3 regions of the Mesorhizobium sp. Pch-S genome follow, and region 2 is predicted to be linked to each of the others. Evidence: predicted binding sites of a transcription regulator. Region 2 holds the regulator's gene; each other region holds the start of a gene.
What was found. The regulator PhoB, encoded in region 2, activates phosphate uptake and scavenging genes when phosphate is short. The targets are predictions, from matches to a motif close to TGTCATNNANCTGTCAT.
Positions count from the first base shown of each region.

Region 1 (3,279 bases), 1.8 Mb from region 2:
GTTGCCGCTGCCGGTCAGCGTCAGGTTCTCGATGTCGCCCTTGAAGGTCGTGGTGTTCGAGAGCGAGACGGACATGCTCGACTTCACCGTGTCGATGCCGTCGGGAGGAATGCCGCCATCGTCGGCTTCATCGACGCGGTCGTCGGCGCTGTCGATGACATAGGTGTCGTTGCCGGTGCCGCCCCACAGCTTGTCGCCGCCGGCGCCGCCGTCGAGCACATCGTTGCCGTCGCCGCCATAGAGCCGGTCGCGCCCGCTGCCGCCTTCGAGTGTGTCGTTGCCAACTTCGCCGGACAGGAAATCATTGTCGCCGCCGCCGCGCAGCACATTGGCGGCGGTGCTGCCGACCATGGAATCGTCGAACGCCGAGCCGTCGACATTCTCGATGCCCACATAGGTATCCTGGGCCCTGTCGGGGTAATGTTGCGGATCGCCGACGCCGCGTCCGAGTTCGAGATCGAGCGTTATGTAGCCGGGGGCATCGGCGTAGCTCACCGTGTCGTTGCCGGCGCCGCCATCGAGCACGTCGCCGCCAAGACCCGCATGCAGCGTGTCGTTGCCGGTGCCGCCGTAGAGCTCATCGCGCCCGGCATCGCCCGACAGGGTGTCATTGCCTTCGTCGCCCCAGAGCTGGTCGTCGCCGTCGCCGCCCTTGATGCTGTCGTCGCCGCGAAAGCCGAAAAGACGGTCCTTGCCGCCGAAACCGAGGATCTGGTCGGCGCCGTTGCCGCCGTACAGCTGATCGTCTTTTTCAGTACCGGGAATATAGGCCATGGTGGATCTCATCTCCGTGACAAGCCCCATAGCCCTGCGGCGCGTGCTGCACGCCAGACACTTCAGCAGGCCCGTTGCCGTCCCATGGCCTGCCGGAGCGCATGCGCTCCCTTCAGTATCGGGGCGATGGTGGCATACGGAACTTGACCATTTTATGACCCCGACGGGACACGAGCCGGTTCCACTTCGTCACCGTTCCGGCATGGCTCGCCGACCAGTCGCTGCGCTCCCTTCGACGTGGAACGTAGTTGGCTGTTCGCCTTTGCCAATCGCTGTCGCGACGTTGAGCTGTTCTCGGCCGCGGAGCCTTCCTCAACGTTCCGGCATGGATCCCCGACACCCTTCGGTCGCTTCGCTCCCTACGGGGTCGAGGATGACGGACTTCACAGAGCGCCGACGCTGATTGTCAGCGTTGGTGCTGACATCGTCGCCCGCCGGCACCACGTCATCGCCAACGTTGAAGATTGGCCGACACGCCGCTCTCCCCGTCATCCTCGACCTCGGAGCGACCGCATGGAGCGGAGAGTGTCGGGGATCCATGCCGGAACGCCGAGGAAGGCACAGTGGTCCAGGACAGTTCGGCCAAAACGAAGGTGAGCGGGAACTCCGCGCGTGCAAGGGGGCAGGAACCAGCGTGACCGGGGCAGGTCCCGATTCCACTGGCAGAAACCCATGACTGTTCAAAAGCCGGCTATCTGTTTGCGTTATCCGGCATAAAGGCGTTATTGGCTTTGCCGACTTACAGACGATGCGGAGAGAAATCATGCTGGGCTGGTTCAGGCGGCTGCTGCCGCGCGAAGACCGTTTCTTCGACCTGTTCGAACAGCATTCCCGCACCGTCGTCGGTGGCGCGGAAGCCCTGCAGCAGCTGCTGTCCGGCAAGGATGTCGAGCGCTGGTGCAGGGAGATCGTTGAGCTCGAAAACCAGGCCGACGCGATCACCGCCGAAGTACTGCTGGCGGTGCGCCGCTCCTTCATCACGCCCTTCGACCGCGGCGACATCAAGGACCTGATCCAGTCGATGGATGACGCCATCGACATGATGCACAAGACCGTCAAGACGGTGAAGCTGTTCGAGAAGCGCGAATTCGATCCGCTGATGCAGGAGATGGGTGCCGTCATCGTCGAGGCGGCCAAGCTCGTGGCAGAGGCGATCCCGCTGCTCAACAAGATCGGCACGCACACGACACGGCTCAACGCCATCGCCGAGCAGGTGATGCGCGTCGAGGGCCGCGCCGACGACCTGCATGAGCAGGGGCTGAAGGACCTCTTCCGCCGCCACGGCAAGTCCGATCCGATGGCCTACATGATCGGCTCCGAGATCTACGGTCAGCTCGAGAAGGTGGTCGACCGTTTCGAGGACGTCGCCAACGAGATCAGCGGCATCGTCATCGAGAACGTCTGACCGCCATGGACCCGACCATTGCCTTTCCGATCCTGGTCGCGCTTATCGGCGTCGCGCTGTTCTTCGATTTTCTGAACGGCCTGCACGATGCCGCCAACTCCATCGCCACGATCGTCTCGACCCGGGTACTGCGGCCGCAATATGCCGTGCTGTGGGCGGCCTTCTTCAACTTCATCGCCTTCACCGTCTTCGGCCTGCATGTCGCCGAGACCATCGGCAAGGGCATCGTCGATGCCGATATCGTCACGCCCGGCGTCATCTTCGCGGCGCTGACCGGGGCAATCGTCTGGAACATCGTCACCTGGCTCGCCGGCATCCCGTCCAGCTCCTCGCATGCGCTGATCGGCGGGCTGGTCGGCGCCGGTCTCGCCAAGACCGGCCTCAGCGCCATCGTCTGGAGCGGGCTTCTGAAAACGGTCGCGGCCATCGTGCTGTCGCCGCTCACCGGTTTTGTGCTGGCGCTCGTCCTGGTGCTGATCGTGTCCTGGGTGTGCGTGCGGCAGACGCCGTTCGCCGTCGACAGCTCCTTCCGCGTGCTGCAGTTCTTCTCGGCCTCGCTCTATTCGCTCGGCCATGGCGGCAACGATGCGCAGAAGACCATGGGCATCATCGCCGTGCTGCTCTATTCGCAGGGCATGCTGGGCGACAAATTTTACGTGCCGTTCTGGGTGGTCATCACCTGCCAGAGCGCGCTGGCCTTCGGCACGCTGTTCGGCGGCTGGCGCATCGTGCACACGATGGGCTCCAAGATAACCAGGCTCAATCCCATGCAGGGCTTCTGCGCCGAAACCGGCGGCGCCATCACCCTGTTCGCGGCGACCTGGCTCGGCGTGCCGGTGTCGACCACGCACACCATCACCGGCGCCATCATCGGCGTCGGTGCCGCACGCCGCGTCTCGGCGGTGCGCTGGGGCATCGCCGGCAACATCGTCATCGCCTGGGTGGTGACCTTGCCGGCCACCGCCGCGATCGCCGCCCTGACCTACCTGGCGCTCAGCCTGTTCTAGCCACCGGGCTCAGCAGCAATTCCAGCAAAAGCGCGCAGCGGTTTCGCGTCCGGAATTGCGTAAAGCGAAGGGCGGTTCCGGGTAAAGCGCCCA
Region 1 is NZ_CP029562.1:1,396,235-1,399,513, reverse strand. Features, by position in the region: gene C1M53_RS32315 (calcium-binding protein) at 1-774, opposite strand, end outside; gene C1M53_RS06425 (DUF47 domain-containing protein) at 1,538-2,179, shown strand; gene C1M53_RS06420 (inorganic phosphate transporter) at 2,185-3,186, shown strand.
Region 1: C1M53_RS06425 (DUF47 domain-containing protein) is a predicted target of PhoB. The motif match lies at 1,484-1,500, and genes of this name have one in related genera.

Region 2 (3,279 bases):
CTCAACCGCATGAACGACACGATCGATGCGGCCAAGGTCGGCGGCAAGATCACCCTCGACAGCGAAGACATATACGATCCGAAAATCGACGTGGTGGAACTGCGTGCCCGTGTCGGCATGGTGTTCCAGAAACCCAATCCCTTCCCGAAGTCGATCTACGAGAACGTCGCCTACGGACCGCGCATCCATGGCCTTGCCAAGAACAAGGCGGAGATGGACCGCATCGTGGAATCCAGCCTGCAGAAGGCGGCGATCTGGAACGAAGTGAAGGATCGCCTCGGCGAGCCAGGCACCGGCCTCTCCGGCGGCCAGCAGCAGCGCCTGTGCATCGCACGCGCCATCGCGGTGTCGCCTGAAGTCATCCTGATGGACGAACCGTGCTCTGCGCTCGATCCGATCGCGACCGCCAAGGTCGAGGAGCTGATCGACGAACTGCGCCAGAACTACACCATCGTCATCGTCACCCATTCGATGCAGCAGGCGGCCCGCGTCTCGCAGCGTACGGCGATGTTCCACCTCGGCTATCTGGTCGAGGAGGGAGCTACCGACAAGATGTTCACCAACCCCGACGACAAGCGCACGCAGGACTACATCACCGGCCGCTTCGGCTGAGTGAGCGATTGCTGCCGAGGAAAAAGAGGACATATACATGGGCGAACATACCGTCGCATCGTTCGACGAAGAGCTCGGACAGATCAGCAGGCTCATCAGCGACATGGGTGAACTGGCGAGCTCAATGGTCGAAAGCTCCACCAAGGCGCTGCTGAAGTCAGACAATGGACTTGCCCAACGGGTCGTCTCGGATGACGCGATCATGGACGCGCGCCAGCGCGAGCTGGACAGCAAGGCGATCACGCTGATCGCCAAGCGACAGCCGATGGCGCAGGACCTGCGCGCCGTGGTCGGCGCCATTCGCATGGCCGGAGACCTGGAGCGCATCGGTGACCTGGCCAAGAACATCGCCAAACGTGTTGGCGCGGTCGGGCAGGGCGCCACGCCGCGCGACCTTTCGCATTCGATCGACGCCATGGCCCATCTGGTCCTCAACCAGGTTGATGGCGTGGTGGAGAAATACGCGGACAAGGATGCAGAAGGGCTTGCCCAACTGAGGGCTGACGACGAGCGGATCGATGTCAAATACACGTCCGTCTTCCGCGAGCTCCTCACCTACATGATGGAAGATCCACGCAACATCACGGCCTGCACGCATCTGCTGTTCTGCGCCAAGAACCTCGAGCGTATCGGCGACCATGTCACCAACATCGCTGAAAACGCTTTCTACGTGCTGACTGGCGAACAGTTGCCGCCCAACCGTCCAAAGCTCGACGAGACGGCTGCTGCCGTTCCGGCGGCCTGATCACAGGGCGGACGGCAAGATGATCGCGCCGCGCGTCATGGTGGTAGAAGACGAGGAGCCGTTGGGCGTCCTCCTTCGCTACAATCTCGAATCCGAGGGCTATCAGGTCGAAGTGGTCGCCAGGGGTGACGAAGCCGAAATCCGGCTTCAGGAAAACGTACCGGATCTCCTCGTGCTCGACTGGATGGTGCCGGCGGTATCCGGCATCGAACTGTGCCGGCGGCTCCGGATGCGACCGGAGACCGAGCGCCTGCCTGTCATCATGCTGACGGCGCGCGGCGAGGAAAGCGACCGTGTGCGCGGCCTTTCCACCGGTGCCGACGACTATCTGGTCAAGCCGTTCTCGATGCCTGAGTTCATGGCGCGCGTGAAGGCGCTGCTGCGCCGGGCGAAGCCGGAAGTGCTGTCTTCCGTGCTCAAGGTCGGCGACATCGTGCTCGATCGCGAGTCGCATCGCGTGTACCGCAAGAAGAGCGAGATCCGGCTCGGGCCGACGGAGTTCCGGCTACTGGAATTCATGATGCGGCACCCCGGACGGGTCTTCTCGCGCAGCCAGCTGCTCGACAATGTCTGGGGCGAGACGATCTATATCGACGAGCGTACGGTCGATGTGCATGTCGGTCGCTTGCGCAAGGCGGTCAACAACGGCCGCATGCCGGATGTCATCCGCACGATACGTGGCTCGGGCTACGCCATCCGCGAGGATTGATCAGGGGGCGCCGTTCATCGGCACTCCGCCCTGGCTGCCGGATCAGGCTTCCAGAAGCTGAGGGGCGGGAGCCATCGGACCGCCAAGCGCGAAAATCTCCTGATCGATGAAGGTCAGCGCGCGCATGGCGCAGCCCTCGCGGATCAGCATCTGTTCCTTCGGTTCCGTATCGAAGACAATCGAATTCGAATGCTGTCCGCCGGCGGTTTGGGCAATGGCGTGCCGCAGCGCCGGCTCGATCAGGTCGAAGGCCGTTGCGCCAATGCCGACAAACGTCACCGGGGCAGGGTCGATGACGGCGAACAGCGACCCGAGGCTGTAGCCGAGGGCTGTGCCGGCACGTTCATAGGCCTCGCGCTCGGGGCCGGCGCCGGCACGTGCTTTTTCAGCCAGTCTCCGCATTTCGTCGTCGGGAATGTCAGCGGCCGGTTCGGTGTTTTCGTCCAGCCCGTGGGCACTGCGCCAGATCGCGTAATTGCCGGCATAGGCCTCGACGCAGCCATGGCGGCCACAGCGGCATCGTGCACCATTCGGCCGATGGATCATGTGTCCGAATTCGCCGCCCGACGACTGGGTGCCGATGAACAATTCGCCATTGAGCACGATGCCCATGCCGATGCCGTGTGAAAGCAGAACGGCGATGAAATCGTCACGGTAGCGGTCCGTGCCACGCCAACGCAGCGCGACCGCCATCATGTTGCAGTCGTTTTCGACGATGACGGGAATGCCGAAGGCCTTCTCCAGGATATCGGCGAAGGGAATGTCGCCATGCGGGGTGATCGGCGTCCACAGCATGGTGCGGGCGTGTGAATCCGCCGTTCCCTGCACGGCGAAGGCGATGCGCAGGACCCGATGTCTCGCCAGGCTCTGGTCGTGAAGCCTTCGCCGGACCATCTCGATGCATTCGTCGACCAGCGCTTCCCGTGGCAGGGACAGCGTATCCAGACGGCGTGTTTCCTCGGCCAGGACCTTGCCCGAATAGTCGATGGCTGCGGCCGTCAAAAGGTTGAGCGACAGAACGACCGTCAATACCGCTGCTGCGCCGGGGTCGAGCTGCAACCCCACCTGCGGACGCCCGCGTTTCGATGCCGTCGGTTCACTGCGGCCCTCGCGCAGAATACCCTCCGCGATGAGATCGGACGAAATCGCCGAAATGGTCGAATGGCTGAGGCCGGTGATGGTGGTGATTTCCGTGCGGGAGGGCTCGCCGGAG
Region 2 is NZ_CP029562.1:3,167,214-3,170,492, forward strand. Features, by position in the region: gene pstB (phosphate ABC transporter ATP-binding protein PstB) at 1-612, shown strand, start outside; gene phoU (phosphate signaling complex protein PhoU) at 650-1,357, shown strand; gene phoB (phosphate regulon transcriptional regulator PhoB) at 1,377-2,066, shown strand; gene C1M53_RS14780 (ROK family transcriptional regulator) at 2,109-3,279, opposite strand, start outside.

Region 3 (3,279 bases), 3.1 Mb from region 2:
CTGCACGGCTTCGTCCAGATCGACCGTCTCGCCGATCTGGCCGCATGGATTGGCAGCATGATCCTGCTTGTCGATCGAAGCACCTTCGACCTGCAGGAAGAAACCCTTCTCGTTGGTCTTGAGCAGCTCGATCGCCTTGGTCGTCATCGCGGCCAGCGTCGGAACGGTGGCGGCGCGTTCGCTGTTCGGTTCGCAGGTCACGACCGGTTGGTCGATGTTGCCATGGTGGGTGGCCTTCGGGCCCTTCCAGCGCACCGGCATGTTACCCTCCGAGAACAGGCCAAGCACCGGCTTGTCGTTGTTGGCGGCGGTCAGAGCCTTGAGTTCGTCGGCATTCGTCACGATCTGGAAACCGCGCTCCTTGGCCTGGTCGAGCAAGGTCTTGTCCTTCCAGTCGCCGGCCTTGGCGGCCTCGGCAAAGCTCTTTGCACCACCGCCCAGCACAACATCGGCGCGGGTGTTCAGCAATTGCTCGGAAATCGATCCGAGGCCACCGTTCTCCAGCGCATTGGTCGGGCATTTTTCGGTGGTCGCTGTCGGGCCGTAGCATTTCCGCTGCGTGACGTGGGCGACCTGCACCGCAGGCGTGGCGTCCTGGATCTCGGCGGTCGAGACGTTACCCGTGCCGATACCCGCCGCCCTGGCCAGCTCGATCAGGGTCTTGTGAGACTTTTCCTGGATGTCGACGGAGATGGCGCCGTTGTAGGTCTTGGTGCCCGTTGCCCAGGCCGAGCCTGAAGCCGCGGAATCGGTGACATAGCTCGGCTTGCCGCTCTTCTTGTCGAGCGCATAGTGCGTGTACTGACCGGTAACCGGCAGCGCATCAATGCCCTTGAAGAACCCGCCGGCGCCTTCGGCAACATTACGCGCCACCGTGATTTCGGAATCGCCCATGCCGTCGCCGATGAGAAGGATGACATTCTTCACGTCACCGCCCTGGATGTATTTCTGAAATTCAGCGGTGGCCTCTCCGGTCAGACGCCGGGCACCACCCTGCTGGGTAATGTCACCCTTGGCGCCGCGCTGCAGAAAGGCATCGGCAGCACCCTGCCCGTAAACGGTGCCGGACACGAGAAGCGCCGAAAGCGCTGCGGTAGCCATCAGCGAACGCCTGATGAGATTGGTCATGGTCATCCATCCTTCAAAACGGTGATAAGGTCCCCTGAGACCCGCCCCCTTACCCGTTTTGTTGGAAAGCCATGACCGGCGGATGACAGACGGGCAATGGCTGGATGATCATCCCCTGTTCCGCGCTGAAAAGCCGATTTCAGGCTGACGCGCCAACCGCAAGTGATGCAGTCTCCAAAAACAAAAAGGGACCCACAAGGGGTCCCTGAATGTCTTCGACTGATCCTAACGGATTAGGCCGCTTCGGTCTCGGTCGCTTCGGCTTCGACGCGAGCGCGGTCGGCAGCGCCCTTGGCCGAGGTATCGCGGTCAACGAACTCGATGACCGCCATGGCAGCGTTGTCGCCCTTGCGGAAACCTGCCTTCATGATGCGGAGATAGCCGCCGTTGCGCTGCGCATAACGCGGCGCGATCGTGTCGAACAGACGCTTCACGACCGGCTCGTTGCCGATCTGTGCGATGACCTGACGACGAGCGTGCAGGTCGCCGCGCTTGCCGAGCGTGACGAGCTTCTCGACGATCGGACGCAGGTCCTTCGCCTTCGGCAGAGTGGTGACGATCTGCTCGTGCTCGATCAGAGACACTGCGAGGTTGGCGAACATCGACTTGCGGTGGCTTACGCTGCGGGCGAAGCGACGGCCTTTGAAACCGTGGCGCATGGCTCTTTTCCTTCTTCAGTTGTTCAAGAGGCCACGGCCTCTGATGGTTTTCCGCATGACCGTCGGATCAGCGGCTATCGCCGCCGATCCTTGGAATTCATGCTCAATATTGGTCTTCGTAACGCTTTGCGAGGTCTTCGATATTTTCCGGCGGCCAGTCCGGCACTTCCATACCGAGGTGCAGGCCCATCGCCGCCAGTACTTCCTTGATCTCGTTCAGGGACTTGCGGCCGAAGTTCGGCGTGCGAAGCATCTCCGCTTCCGTCTTCTGGATGAGGTCGCCGATGTAGACGATGTTGTCGTTCTTCAAGCAGTTGGCCGAACGCACCGACAGCTCCAGCTCGTCGACCTTCTTGAGGAGCGACGGGTTGAAAGCGAGTTCAGTGACGGCCTCGGCAGCGACTTCCTTCTGCGGCTCGTCGAAGTTGACGAACAGCGAGAGCTGATCCTGCAGGATGCGTGCAGCGAAGGCCACCGCGTCCTCACCGGTAACCGAACCATCGGTCTCGATGGTCATGGTCAGCTTGTCCTTGTCGAGTTCCTCGCCGTGGCGGGTGTTCTCGACCCTGTAGGAGACCTTCTTGACCGGCGAGTAGAGCGAGTCGACCGGAATAGCCCGATCGGCGCGTCTTCAGCGCGGTTGCGCTCAGCCGGCACATAACCCTTGCCGGTGTCGACGGTGAACTCCATACGGATCTCCGCGCCCTCGTCGAGGGTGCAGATGACGTGGTCAGGGTTCAGGATCTCGACGTCGCCAACGGTCTGGATGTCACCAGCCGTGACGGCACCCGGGCCCTGCTTGCGCACGACCATGCGCTTCGGACCATCGCCTTCCATCTTGATGGCGATTTCCTTGATGTTCAGCACGATGTCGGTCACGTCCTCGCGCACACCGCCGATGGACGAGAATTCATGCAGTACGCCGTCGATCTGCACGGCGGTAACAGCCGCACCACGCAGCGACGAAAGCAACACGCGACGCAGCGCGTTGCCCAAGGTCAGACCGAAACCGCGTTCCAGCGGCTCTGCGACCAGCGTCGTCAGCGTCTTGCCCTTCGACGAAAAGTCGATCTTGTTGGGCTTGATCAGTTCCTGCCAGTTCTTCTGGATCATTTTCTACCCTTCCGTTTCCCCACCACCATCCAATCGTGGTGGGCGACCTGGAAACCATTCGGGAACGCGCGAGGCGTTCCCGGTGGCATTCGAAAAGCTGTTAGACGCGGCGCTTCTTGCGCGGACGGCAGCCGTTGTGCGGGATCGGCGTCACATCACGGATCGAAGTGATGGTGAAGCCCGCAGCCTGCAACGCGCGAAGCGCCGACTCACGACCCGAACCCGGACCGCAAACCTCGACCTCGAGCATACGCATGCCGTGTTCCTGCGCCTTCTTGGCGACGTCTTCGGCGGCCATCTGGGCAGCGAACGGGGTCGACTTGCGCGAACCCTTGAAGCCCTGGGCGCCAGCCGACGACCAGGCAATCGCATTGCCCTG
Region 3 is NZ_CP029562.1:6,287,329-6,290,607, forward strand. Features, by position in the region: gene phoA (alkaline phosphatase) at 1-1,101, opposite strand, end outside; gene rplQ (50S ribosomal protein L17) at 1,362-1,787, opposite strand; partial or broken gene C1M53_RS29710 (DNA-directed RNA polymerase subunit alpha) at 1,891-2,900, opposite strand; gene rpsK (30S ribosomal protein S11) at 3,001-3,279, opposite strand, start outside.
Region 3: phoA (alkaline phosphatase) is a predicted target of PhoB. The motif match lies at 1,200-1,216, and genes of this name have one in related genera.